4 regions of the Streptomyces sp. NPDC088706 genome follow, and region 3 is predicted to be linked to each of the others. Evidence: riboswitches for the same ligand, from Rfam matches in the RefSeq annotation. Region 3 holds a riboswitch; each other region holds the start of a gene.
The links. Region 3 has a riboswitch for cyclic di-AMP ahead of ACIQAK_RS20150 (C40 family peptidase). Riboswitches for the same ligand answer to the same signal wherever they lie in the genome.

Region 1 (2,191 bases), on a different contig from region 3:
CGCCTCCCGCCACGCCGCCTGCGTCAGCCCCGAGCAGTCGTACGAGGACGGGCCCGAGGCCCCCCACACGTACGGCTTCCCGATCTGGGCGCGGGCGAAGGCCAGCACCTTCTCGGCCTTGGCGGCGTAGCCGCTGCCCGCCCCGGTCCCGGTACCCGTACCCGTACCGGAGCCCGGGCTCGTCCCCGTACCGCTGCCGGAGCCGGAGCCGTTGTCCCCGCCGGACTCCTTCGCGGCCTCCTCGCGCGCCTTCTTCTCGGCCTTCTCCCGCTCCTTGGCCTCGGCGGCCTGGCGGCGGGCCAGCCGCTCCGCCTTCTCCTTGGCCTCGGCCTCCTTCTTGCGCTCCAGCTCCGCCAGCCGCGCCTTCTCCTCGGCGGTCAGCTTCGACAGCAGGGACCGGGCCTCGGTCAGCTTGGTCTGCACGTTCCGCTTGCCGGTGCGGAGCGCGGTCTGGGTCTCGGTGAGCGTCTCCAGGCTCTTCACGGCCTCCGCGCGCTTCCTCGACACCGCGGCCTGCTGCGTACGGAAGTCGTCGACGGCCTTCTGCTGCCGTTCGGTCGCCCGGCTCATCAGCTGGTTCTGGTCGAAGTAGGACTGCGGGTCGTCCGCCAGGAAGAAGGTCGCGGTGGGTGCGATGCCACCGGTGCGGTACTGCGCGGCCGCGTAGGCCCCCAGCTCCCTGCGCGCCTCGTTGATCCTCTCGGTCCGCTTCGCCACGTCGGAGAGCAGCGTGTCGACCTTGGTGCGCTGGGCCGTGGAGGCGGCCTTGGCGCGGTTGTACTGCTGGGTCGCGCTGCCCGCCTGCCGGTAGAGCTCGTCGACCTTCTTCCGGACGTCCTCGATGGCCGGTTTCGGCTCGGCGGGGGCCGCCGTCGCGCTCTGCGTGGAGAGAAGCGTCACGGAGGCCAGCGCGGCCGTCGTGAACCCGACGGCGGGGGTGGTGGTGCGCACCTTCGCGCGCGGCTTGCGATGCGATGCCAAGACCGGCATCTCCTTCCGTGGACCGCCTACCGGGTTAGCTGTCGGGTTCGGACGGAACGGAAGGCTGTCCTACGGTCCGGATGCGAGGGTACGGACCGATTCACCCCGGTTCTGCGTGTGGGTCCCCGGTTCCGAACTGCTGGGAGGGCAGCGCGGATTCGGCAGAGGTGACCGTGAGACGCGGTTCGTCTCTGGGAGGTACGGATCACCTGACCGAGCACGCTAGCCAACCCGTGGCACCGCTGGGAAGGAGGTGGAGCGATATGCCCGATACATTTTCGTGACCTTTCCGGGTCCGCGGTCCCGCACCCCCTCCGACCGGGCACTCCTTCACGGAACGTGGACGTCCGCTCTCCTTGCGTGCGGGTGGCGCGCTGGTGCCGGTGGCCGCTTCCCGGCTTCGACGGAAGGTTGTCGGTGCGGCCCTCTAGACTCGGATGGCGATGAGCAGCCTCTTTGACGACAACTTCCTGACCGGCCTCCAGTCCGCGGAGGACGGCCCGCCGCCGCCCCCCGAGGACCACGCACCCGAAGCGGTGCCGGAGGGACTCTTCGAGGGCGTCTTCGACGCGCCCCCGCCGCCCCGGGACGGGTACTACCGGGACGGCCACCCGCGCCCGGTCATCGACGCCGCGGCGCTGCTCGATGGGCTGAACACCGAGCAGCGCGCCGCCGTCGTGCACGCCGGGTCCCCGCTGCTCATCGTCGCCGGGGCCGGCTCCGGCAAGACCCGGGTGCTGACCCACCGCATCGCGCACCTGCTGGCCGAGCGCGGGACGCACCCGGGGCAGATCCTGGCGATCACCTTCACCAACAAGGCCGCGGGCGAGATGAAGGAGCGCGTCGAGCAGCTGGTGGGCCCGCGCGCCAACGCCATGTGGGTCATGACCTTCCACAGCGCGTGCGTCCGCATCCTGCGCCGCGAGTCGAAGAAGCTCGGCTTCACCTCGTCGTTCTCGATCTACGACGCCGCCGACTCCAAGCGCCTGATGGCCCTGGTCTGCCGCGATCTCGACCTGGACCCCAAGCGCTACCCGCCGAAGTCCTTCACCGCCAAGGTCTCCAACCTCAAGAACGAGCTCATCGACGAGGAGACCTTCGCCGGACAGGCGGCCGATGGTTTCGAGAAGACCCTGGCCCAGGCGTACGCGCTCTACCAGGCCCGCCTGCGCGAGGCCAACGCGCTGGACTTCGACGACATCATCATGAC
Region 2 (2,191 bases), on a different contig from region 3:
GTCCGCCGGAAGGACCGGAGCCCCCGGGTCCTTTGACGCCTCGCAGCCCCCCGCCTCCGCCCCCGACCCCTCGCGGGACGCCGACCGCACCGGCGGCAAGCACCGGGGCGCCGCGGCCCCCGAGGAGCCCGGCGCGTCGGGGCGGGAGGGCGGTCCCCGTGAGTCCGGCCGGCACGCCTCGCGGGGCGAGGGTGACGCGCGGGACGGCGACGCGGTCGCCGAGGACGGCTACACCGTGCAGCCCGGGGACAACCTCTGGGCGATTGCTGACGCACAGAAACTTCCCCAGGGCTGGACCGGTCTGTACGAGGCCAACAAGGACCTCCTGGGCTCCGACCCGGACCTGATCCTGCCCGGACAGAGCCTGGAACTGGGGCTGGAGCAGAGCGCCGGGAAGAGCGTCGCGGAAGGCGCCGAGGAGTCCGCAGCCAACTGACGAATTCGGGAAAAAGCCGCAAAATCGCGGGTAGTTCAGAGGCCTATGCCCACTTATGCGTAAGTGAGACATGGGTCTCTTTGCTGCAACTGGCGTGTTGCGCCCGCCAGCTCGCCGCAGAACCCCTCCGACCTGCGGAAACGATCCGTCAGGGTGAGCAAGTAAGCGCCGATTGGACTAGTATGTCCATCTTTGAATGTCGGGGTTGCCTGTGTTTACGGTCGGAACCGCTCGCACCGCGGGCCCCGTCGACCGTCACGCCGAATCCTGCCGTCGGTCGAAGGGAACAGACGCGTGAAGCGCCGTAGGCAGGAGCGGGGGACCCAGGTAGGCCGCCGGGTCCGGACGGCCTCGTCGAAGGACGGGGGCGTACGGGAACGGCTTGGGGTGAAGTCGCGCGCAAGGTCGTGCGACCGGGCAACTCATCAGCCCGAACCCGACAGCTCACCTCGTAGGCGTCGGTGAGGAGATCCGTTCCATGCTGCTGAACAGCAAGGGCAAGCACCGCCGCCCCTCGAAGACCGTCCGTCTCGCCACCCTGGCCGGCGTCGCCGGTGCCGCCGTCGCCGTCCCGCTGATGGGCGCGACCAACGCCTCCGCCGCCTCCGTCGAGACCTGGGACGCCGTCGCCCGGTGCGAGTCCGGCGGCAACTGGTCCATCAACACCGGCAACGGCTACTACGGCGGACTGCAGTTCTCGCAGTCGAGCTGGGCCGCCGCCGGCGGTACGCAGTACGCCTCCCGCGCCGATCTGGCCTCCAAGGACCAGCAGATCGCCACCGCCGAGAAGCTCCTCGACATGCAGGGCCCGGGTGCCTGGGCCTGCGCCGGCGCAGGCGGCCTCACCAACGACGGTGTGGACCCGGGCGTGAACACCGGCTCCGGCTCGTCCGCGAGCAAGCCCGAGCAGGCGCAGCCCGAGCGCAAGGCCGAGCAGCCCACCACGCGCAGCGAGCAGCGCACCGCCCCGGCCGTCCCCAAGGCCGAGAGCTCCAAGAAGACCGTCACCACCCCGACCGGTGAGAAGGTCAAGAAGGGTGACGGCGAGTACAAGGTCAAGGCCGGCGACACCCTCAGCAAGATCGCTGACAAGGAAGACGTCAAGGGCGGCTGGAGCAAGCTCTTCAAGCTCAACGACGACATCGTCAAGGAAGCGGACCTGATCTTCCCGGGTCAGCAGCTCCACCTGAAGTAACAGTCGGCTCTCCTCCCCGGCGGGAGGGGGTCCGGCGGCACCCTCCCTCGCACGGCTCCCCGGCCCGGCGCGCTCTCCCCCCGTGCGCGCCGGGCCGGGGTCCGTCCGTGGCGGAGGAACGCGCGGATCCGGCCCGCGGATGCGTTCACCTCTTGTCACCAACGCTTGTTACCGCCCAGTAGATTTCTGGAGATTCGTCCCGTGATGCGGGCCCTTGGGTCCTTTTTCGTCCCAGGGGACGGGCGGTCGGCCGACTGACGCGGCCGGGCCGGTTAGGCTCGTGTCGCAAGGCCACAGTGACCCTGCACAACCAGCGTCATATCCCAGAAGGAGATGCCTCGTGCCGTCCATCGACGTCGTCGTAGCCAGGGAAATCCTCGACTCCCGGGGCAACCCCACGGTCGAGGTCGAGGTCGGCCTCGACGACGGCAGCACGGGCCGTGCTGCCGTTCCGTCCGGCGCCTCCACCGGTGCGTTCGAGGCCATCGAGCTCCGCGACGGTGACCCCAACCGCTACCAGGGCAAGGGCGTCGAGAAGGCCGTCCTCGCCGTCATCGAGC
Region 3 (2,191 bases):
CGAGCGGGTCGCCGCCGACATCGAGCGCGACACCGTCCTCGACGCGGCAGCCGCTCGCGGCCACGGGCTGGTGGACCGCGTCGTGGACCGCAAGCTCTCCCAGCCGCCGCACGACGCGAGGTGAACAGCCCATGGAACCGACGGAGTTCCCGCCCCTGCCCGCACTGACCCGCGCCGAGGGTGAGTTCATCGACTGCTACCTGGCGGTCCTGGACCAGGTGGGCCGCATCAACCCGGCACGCGGCAGCGACACCTACAGCGCCCTGCGGGCCGCGCAGGCCCTGGCCTCCCGGGCGGCGGCGCTGCGCGACGCGCTGGCCCTGATGCACGAGCGGGGCGAGCGGCAGATCCACGCGGCGACGCTGGCGCGTGCCCTGCGGGTGCTGGACGGCGAGCGGCGGGCGGGCCGGGTCGCCATGCCACCGACGCCGAACTGACCCGCTCCGCGCGCCGGGAGCGCGATACGGGAGCGAACCGGTCACCGCGCCACACGACACGCCCGGTCCCGCCATCGATTTTCCTCGCTCGTTCGGCGTAGGCGATCACCCGTGTGAGCGATGGTTCAACTTGCGTTCGGCGCGCGATGCGTACTCGAAATGCGTCCTTTCGTCGCTGGTACAAGGGCGTGCGCCCGGCCCGTCGGCGGGCGCGAATCCGCCCTCTCCACCCGAACGGATCAGTGGTGAGTAGACTCACAAATCACTGTTTCGACTCGGAAATCCGGCACTTCGTGAGTCAAGATCCCTGGGACGACAAGCCCCCGCCGCCGCGGCGGGGCGGTCCGGGTGGACGCCGAGTCCTGCCGCCTCCCGGATGACTGGTCGACAGGAGTGGATCGGCAGGAGTGGAGGACCCGAGCACAACGGGCCGACCGGGAGACCGGGAAGCCCTCGGGGTGAAGCCGCGTCACGCGGCCGGGCAACTTCGCCAGCCCGAACCCGACAGGTCATCCTTCACAGGCGGCTGACGAAGGGTTGCGCATGTCTGCGCAGGTTCATGTCCCGTCTCTGTTCACCCGGGTCGGCACGGCCTCGGTACTCACCTTTGCCGTGACGTCCGCCATGCTGGCGCCCGGCCTGGTCAACGATGCCGAGGCCGCCACCCATTCGACGAAGGCGCTCAAGGTCGCCGCGTCGAAGAAGGGGGCTCCCTACAAGTACGGGGCCGCCGGCCCCAGTCGGTTCGACTGTTCGGGGCTGACTCTCTACTCGTTCAAGAAGGTCGGGAAGAAGCTTCCCCGCACCGCACAGCAGCAGTACAACAAGACCCGCCATATCTCCAAGTCGCAGCGCAAACGCGGTGACCTCGTCTTCTTCCATTCCGGGCGCAGCGTCTACCACGTGGGCATCTACGCCGGGGGCGGGAAGATCTGGCACTCCCCCAAATCCGGGGACGTGGTGCGCAAGGCGAAGATCTGGTCCAAGAGCGTCTGGTACGGACGGGTCCGCTGACCCGCCGACCGGACGCTCCTCCCGCGCGGACGGTACGGGCCCCCTCGGCGCGTCTCAGCGCAGGAGGGGCCCGGTCACCAGCACCAGCCCGAGTCCGGTGAGCGCCACGCCGCTGCCGCCCTCGATCGCCCGCGCGGTACGCGGCCGGCGCAGCCATCGCCCCAGCCGGTCCACGAGCAGGGCGACGGCCGGGAACCAGATCAGGGCGAGCGCCACCACGAGGGCGGCGAGCAGCAGCGTCCTGGGCAGCGGCGGCTGCCCGGCCGGGACGAACTGCGGCAGCAGGCTGAGGAAGAGGACCGGGGCCTTCGGGTTGAGCGCGTTGGTCAGGAACCCCTGCCGGAGCGCGCGCCCGAACTCCCCGGGCGCCTCCGGCCGTACCCGGTCCGGCGCACGGCCCGGCTCCGGGACCCTGCGCCGGAGCGCGTACAGCGCGCTGATCCCGAGGTACAGCACGTACGCGCCGCCGAGCAGTTGGACGGTGCGGAAGAGCACGGGCACCGTCACCAGTACCGCGGCGAGCCCCGCCACGGCGAGCGCGGTGTGCACGAGCAGTCCTCCGGCGACCCCGAGCGCGCTGGCCAGACCGGCGCTGCGGGAGGCCAGGGCGTTGCGTACGACGACGGTGAAGTCGGCGCCGGGCAGCGCGACCATACCGGCGGCGATCCCGGTGAAGGCGATCAGTTGTGCGTCCATGGGGTCCAGCCTGGACCGGCGGAGCCTTCAGCGTGTACTTGCAA
Region 4 (2,191 bases), on a different contig from region 3:
GTCCTCCGCCAGGGCGTGCAGCACCCGGCTGTGCTCGGCCGTGCGGTCCACGATGGTCGACCGGTACATGTGGATCATGCGCTCGGTGCCCTTGCCGTTCGCCAGGATCGAGCGCAGCTGCTCGATGTTCCCGTCGCGCACCAGCCGCCAGAACTCGGCTCCGTCGGCCGGGTCGGAGAGCGGAATGCTGACATTGCGGACACCGGCCAGCTCGACGTCGTACCCGTCGAGCTGGTGGTCGGCGGAGTTGCGGAAGTCGAAGACGGTGTGCAGCCCGAGCCCGCCGAGGAAGAGCGCGTCCTCGGCGGTGGCGTGCGCCAGGTGGCCGCTGCGGTAGAGCCGGCCGAAGGCGGTGCGCCGCCCGTCCGTGGTGGGGAGCCCACCCACGTCGCGGAAGTTGCGGACTCCGGTCAGTGCGGTCTCGGTCGGCGGGACCTGCGGCACCTGCTGCGTCACGGTGGCTCCTGGAATCTCTGCGTCGGCGCCGCTCTCCGGCGAGGGCGCCCCTGCGACGATACGACATCGGTTCACCAGGCAACCATCAGTGCGCTGACCGGGCGTCAGATGTGGCGCGGGTGCCATGTCCGTATTGGTGTATTTCGCAGAACATGCCCCACTAATGGGGGAGATGGGATTCCCCGGGTGAGCGGGATCATATCCGTGACGGACCGTGGCGGTGGCGCCCGGGCGTTTTCCCGGTATCCGTACGGAAAGCCAAGATCCGTAATCCACGGAGTGTGACGGGAAATCCGGAGCGAAATTGAATCGACCATTCCGGGGTGCATCCGAGGGCTTGTTCCCGTCGTCCTGACTCGTTTACGGTCACCGTCAATCCGGACGGACCGCCTAATCCTGCCGCCGCCCGGAATTCGCATCCACCCACTCACGCGTGGCAGGAGCGGGGGAACCAGGTAAGCCGCCGGCCCGGAGCGATCCGGACCGGCTCGGGGTGAAGTCGCCATCCGGCGGCCGGGCATCTCCAGCTCGAACCCGACAGCTCACCTCGCAGGCGCCGGAGAGGAACCACCCCATGCCCGCAAAGGGTAAGCACCGTCGTCCCAAGTCCGGCCCGATCCACCGCGGCGTCCTCGCCGCGGGCACCGGCGGAGCCGTACTCGCCCTCCCGCTGATGGGCGCCACCGGCGCGCACGCCGCGGAGAAGGCGGCCCCCGCCGCCGCCTCGGCCGCCGCTCAGTCCGCGCCGCAGGCCGCGCCCGTCAAGGCGAAGGCCGCCCCGAAGACGTACTCCGTCGTCTCCGGTGACTACCTCGCCAAGATCGCATCCGAGCACCAGGTCAAGGGCGGCTGGCAGAAGCTGTACCAGGACAACCGCTCGACCGTCGGCGAGAACCCCAGCCTGATCTTCCCGGGCATGAAGCTCACCCTCGGCGCCAAGGCGTCCGGCTCCGCCGCGCCTTCGGAGGCCAAGGAGTCCGCTCCGGCTCCCAAGGCCGCCCCGAAGAAGGCCGAGCCGGCCCCCGAGGCCGCCCCGAAGAAGGCTCCGAAGGCGGACACCGCATCGGCCGACGACTCCGGCACCTCCGCGCAGACCGGCTCCTCCGAGGCCAACGGCTCCGGCTGGTCGGCACCGCTGGCCAGCCCCAACGTCACCACCCAGTACCGTGCCTCCGGCGCCAGCTGGTCCAGTGGCTACCACACCGGCTCGGACTTCCAGGCCGCCTCCGGTACCCCTGTCCTCGCCATCGGACCGGGCACCGTGGTCTCGGCCGGCAACAGCGGCTCGTACGGCAACGAGGTCGTCATCCAGCACGAGGACGGCATGTACTCCCAGTACGCCCACCAGTCCTCGCTCAACGTCTCGGTGGGCCAGACCGTCACCGGCGGCCAGCAGATCGGCCTCTCCGGCTCCACCGGCAACTCCACCGGCCCGCACCTCCACTTCGAGGTCCGCACCGGCCCGAGCTACGGCTCGGACGTCGACCCGATCGCCTACCTGCGAGCGCACAACGTCTCCCTCTGACCCGAGGGCAGCGATAAGTGATCGGGGGGCGGTGCGCGGCGGCGCACCGCCCCTCCGCTTATTCCGGCTTTACCGAAACCTGACCGGGTGGTCTATCTCACCACCCGTCAACCCCGTATTACGGTCGCGTAGGTCACATCGAACCGTGCAGGATATGCGCTTGTGGCAGACGATTCGAGAACCCAGCGACAGAACATCATCGGGTCGTAC

Region 1: another riboswitch for cyclic di-AMP. It lies ahead of ACIQAK_RS15075 (NlpC/P60 family protein); the one in region 3 lies ahead of ACIQAK_RS20150 (C40 family peptidase).
Region 2: another riboswitch for cyclic di-AMP. It lies ahead of ACIQAK_RS25060 (transglycosylase family protein); the one in region 3 lies ahead of ACIQAK_RS20150 (C40 family peptidase).
Region 4: another riboswitch for cyclic di-AMP. It lies ahead of ACIQAK_RS29330 (LysM peptidoglycan-binding domain-containing M23 family metallopeptidase); the one in region 3 lies ahead of ACIQAK_RS20150 (C40 family peptidase).

What each region holds. Positions count from the first base shown of each region.
Region 1 covers NZ_JBIVLW010000004.1:415,280-417,470, forward strand. The annotation lists gene ACIQAK_RS15075 (NlpC/P60 family protein) at 1-990, opposite strand, end outside; cyclic di-AMP (ydaO/yuaA leader) riboswitch at 989-1,155, opposite strand; gene pcrA (DNA helicase PcrA) at 1,425-2,191, shown strand, end outside.
Region 2 covers NZ_JBIVLW010000013.1:89,833-92,023, forward strand. The annotation lists gene ACIQAK_RS25055 (transglycosylase family protein) at 1-436, shown strand, start outside; cyclic di-AMP (ydaO/yuaA leader) riboswitch at 727-909, shown strand; gene ACIQAK_RS25060 (transglycosylase family protein) at 915-1,631, shown strand; gene eno (phosphopyruvate hydratase) at 1,972-2,191, shown strand, end outside.
Region 3 covers NZ_JBIVLW010000008.1:105,609-107,799, reverse strand. The annotation lists partial or broken gene ACIQAK_RS20160 (ATP-dependent Clp protease proteolytic subunit) at 1-124, shown strand, start outside; gene ACIQAK_RS20155 (hypothetical protein) at 132-437, shown strand; cyclic di-AMP (ydaO/yuaA leader) riboswitch at 791-977, shown strand; gene ACIQAK_RS20150 (C40 family peptidase) at 981-1,451, shown strand; gene ACIQAK_RS20145 (LysE family translocator) at 1,506-2,147, opposite strand.
Region 4 covers NZ_JBIVLW010000019.1:77,534-79,724, reverse strand. The annotation lists gene ACIQAK_RS29335 (tyrosine-protein phosphatase) at 1-456, opposite strand, end outside; cyclic di-AMP (ydaO/yuaA leader) riboswitch at 867-1,025, shown strand; gene ACIQAK_RS29330 (LysM peptidoglycan-binding domain-containing M23 family metallopeptidase) at 1,031-1,981, shown strand; gene ACIQAK_RS29325 (SGNH/GDSL hydrolase family protein) at 2,144-2,191, shown strand, end outside.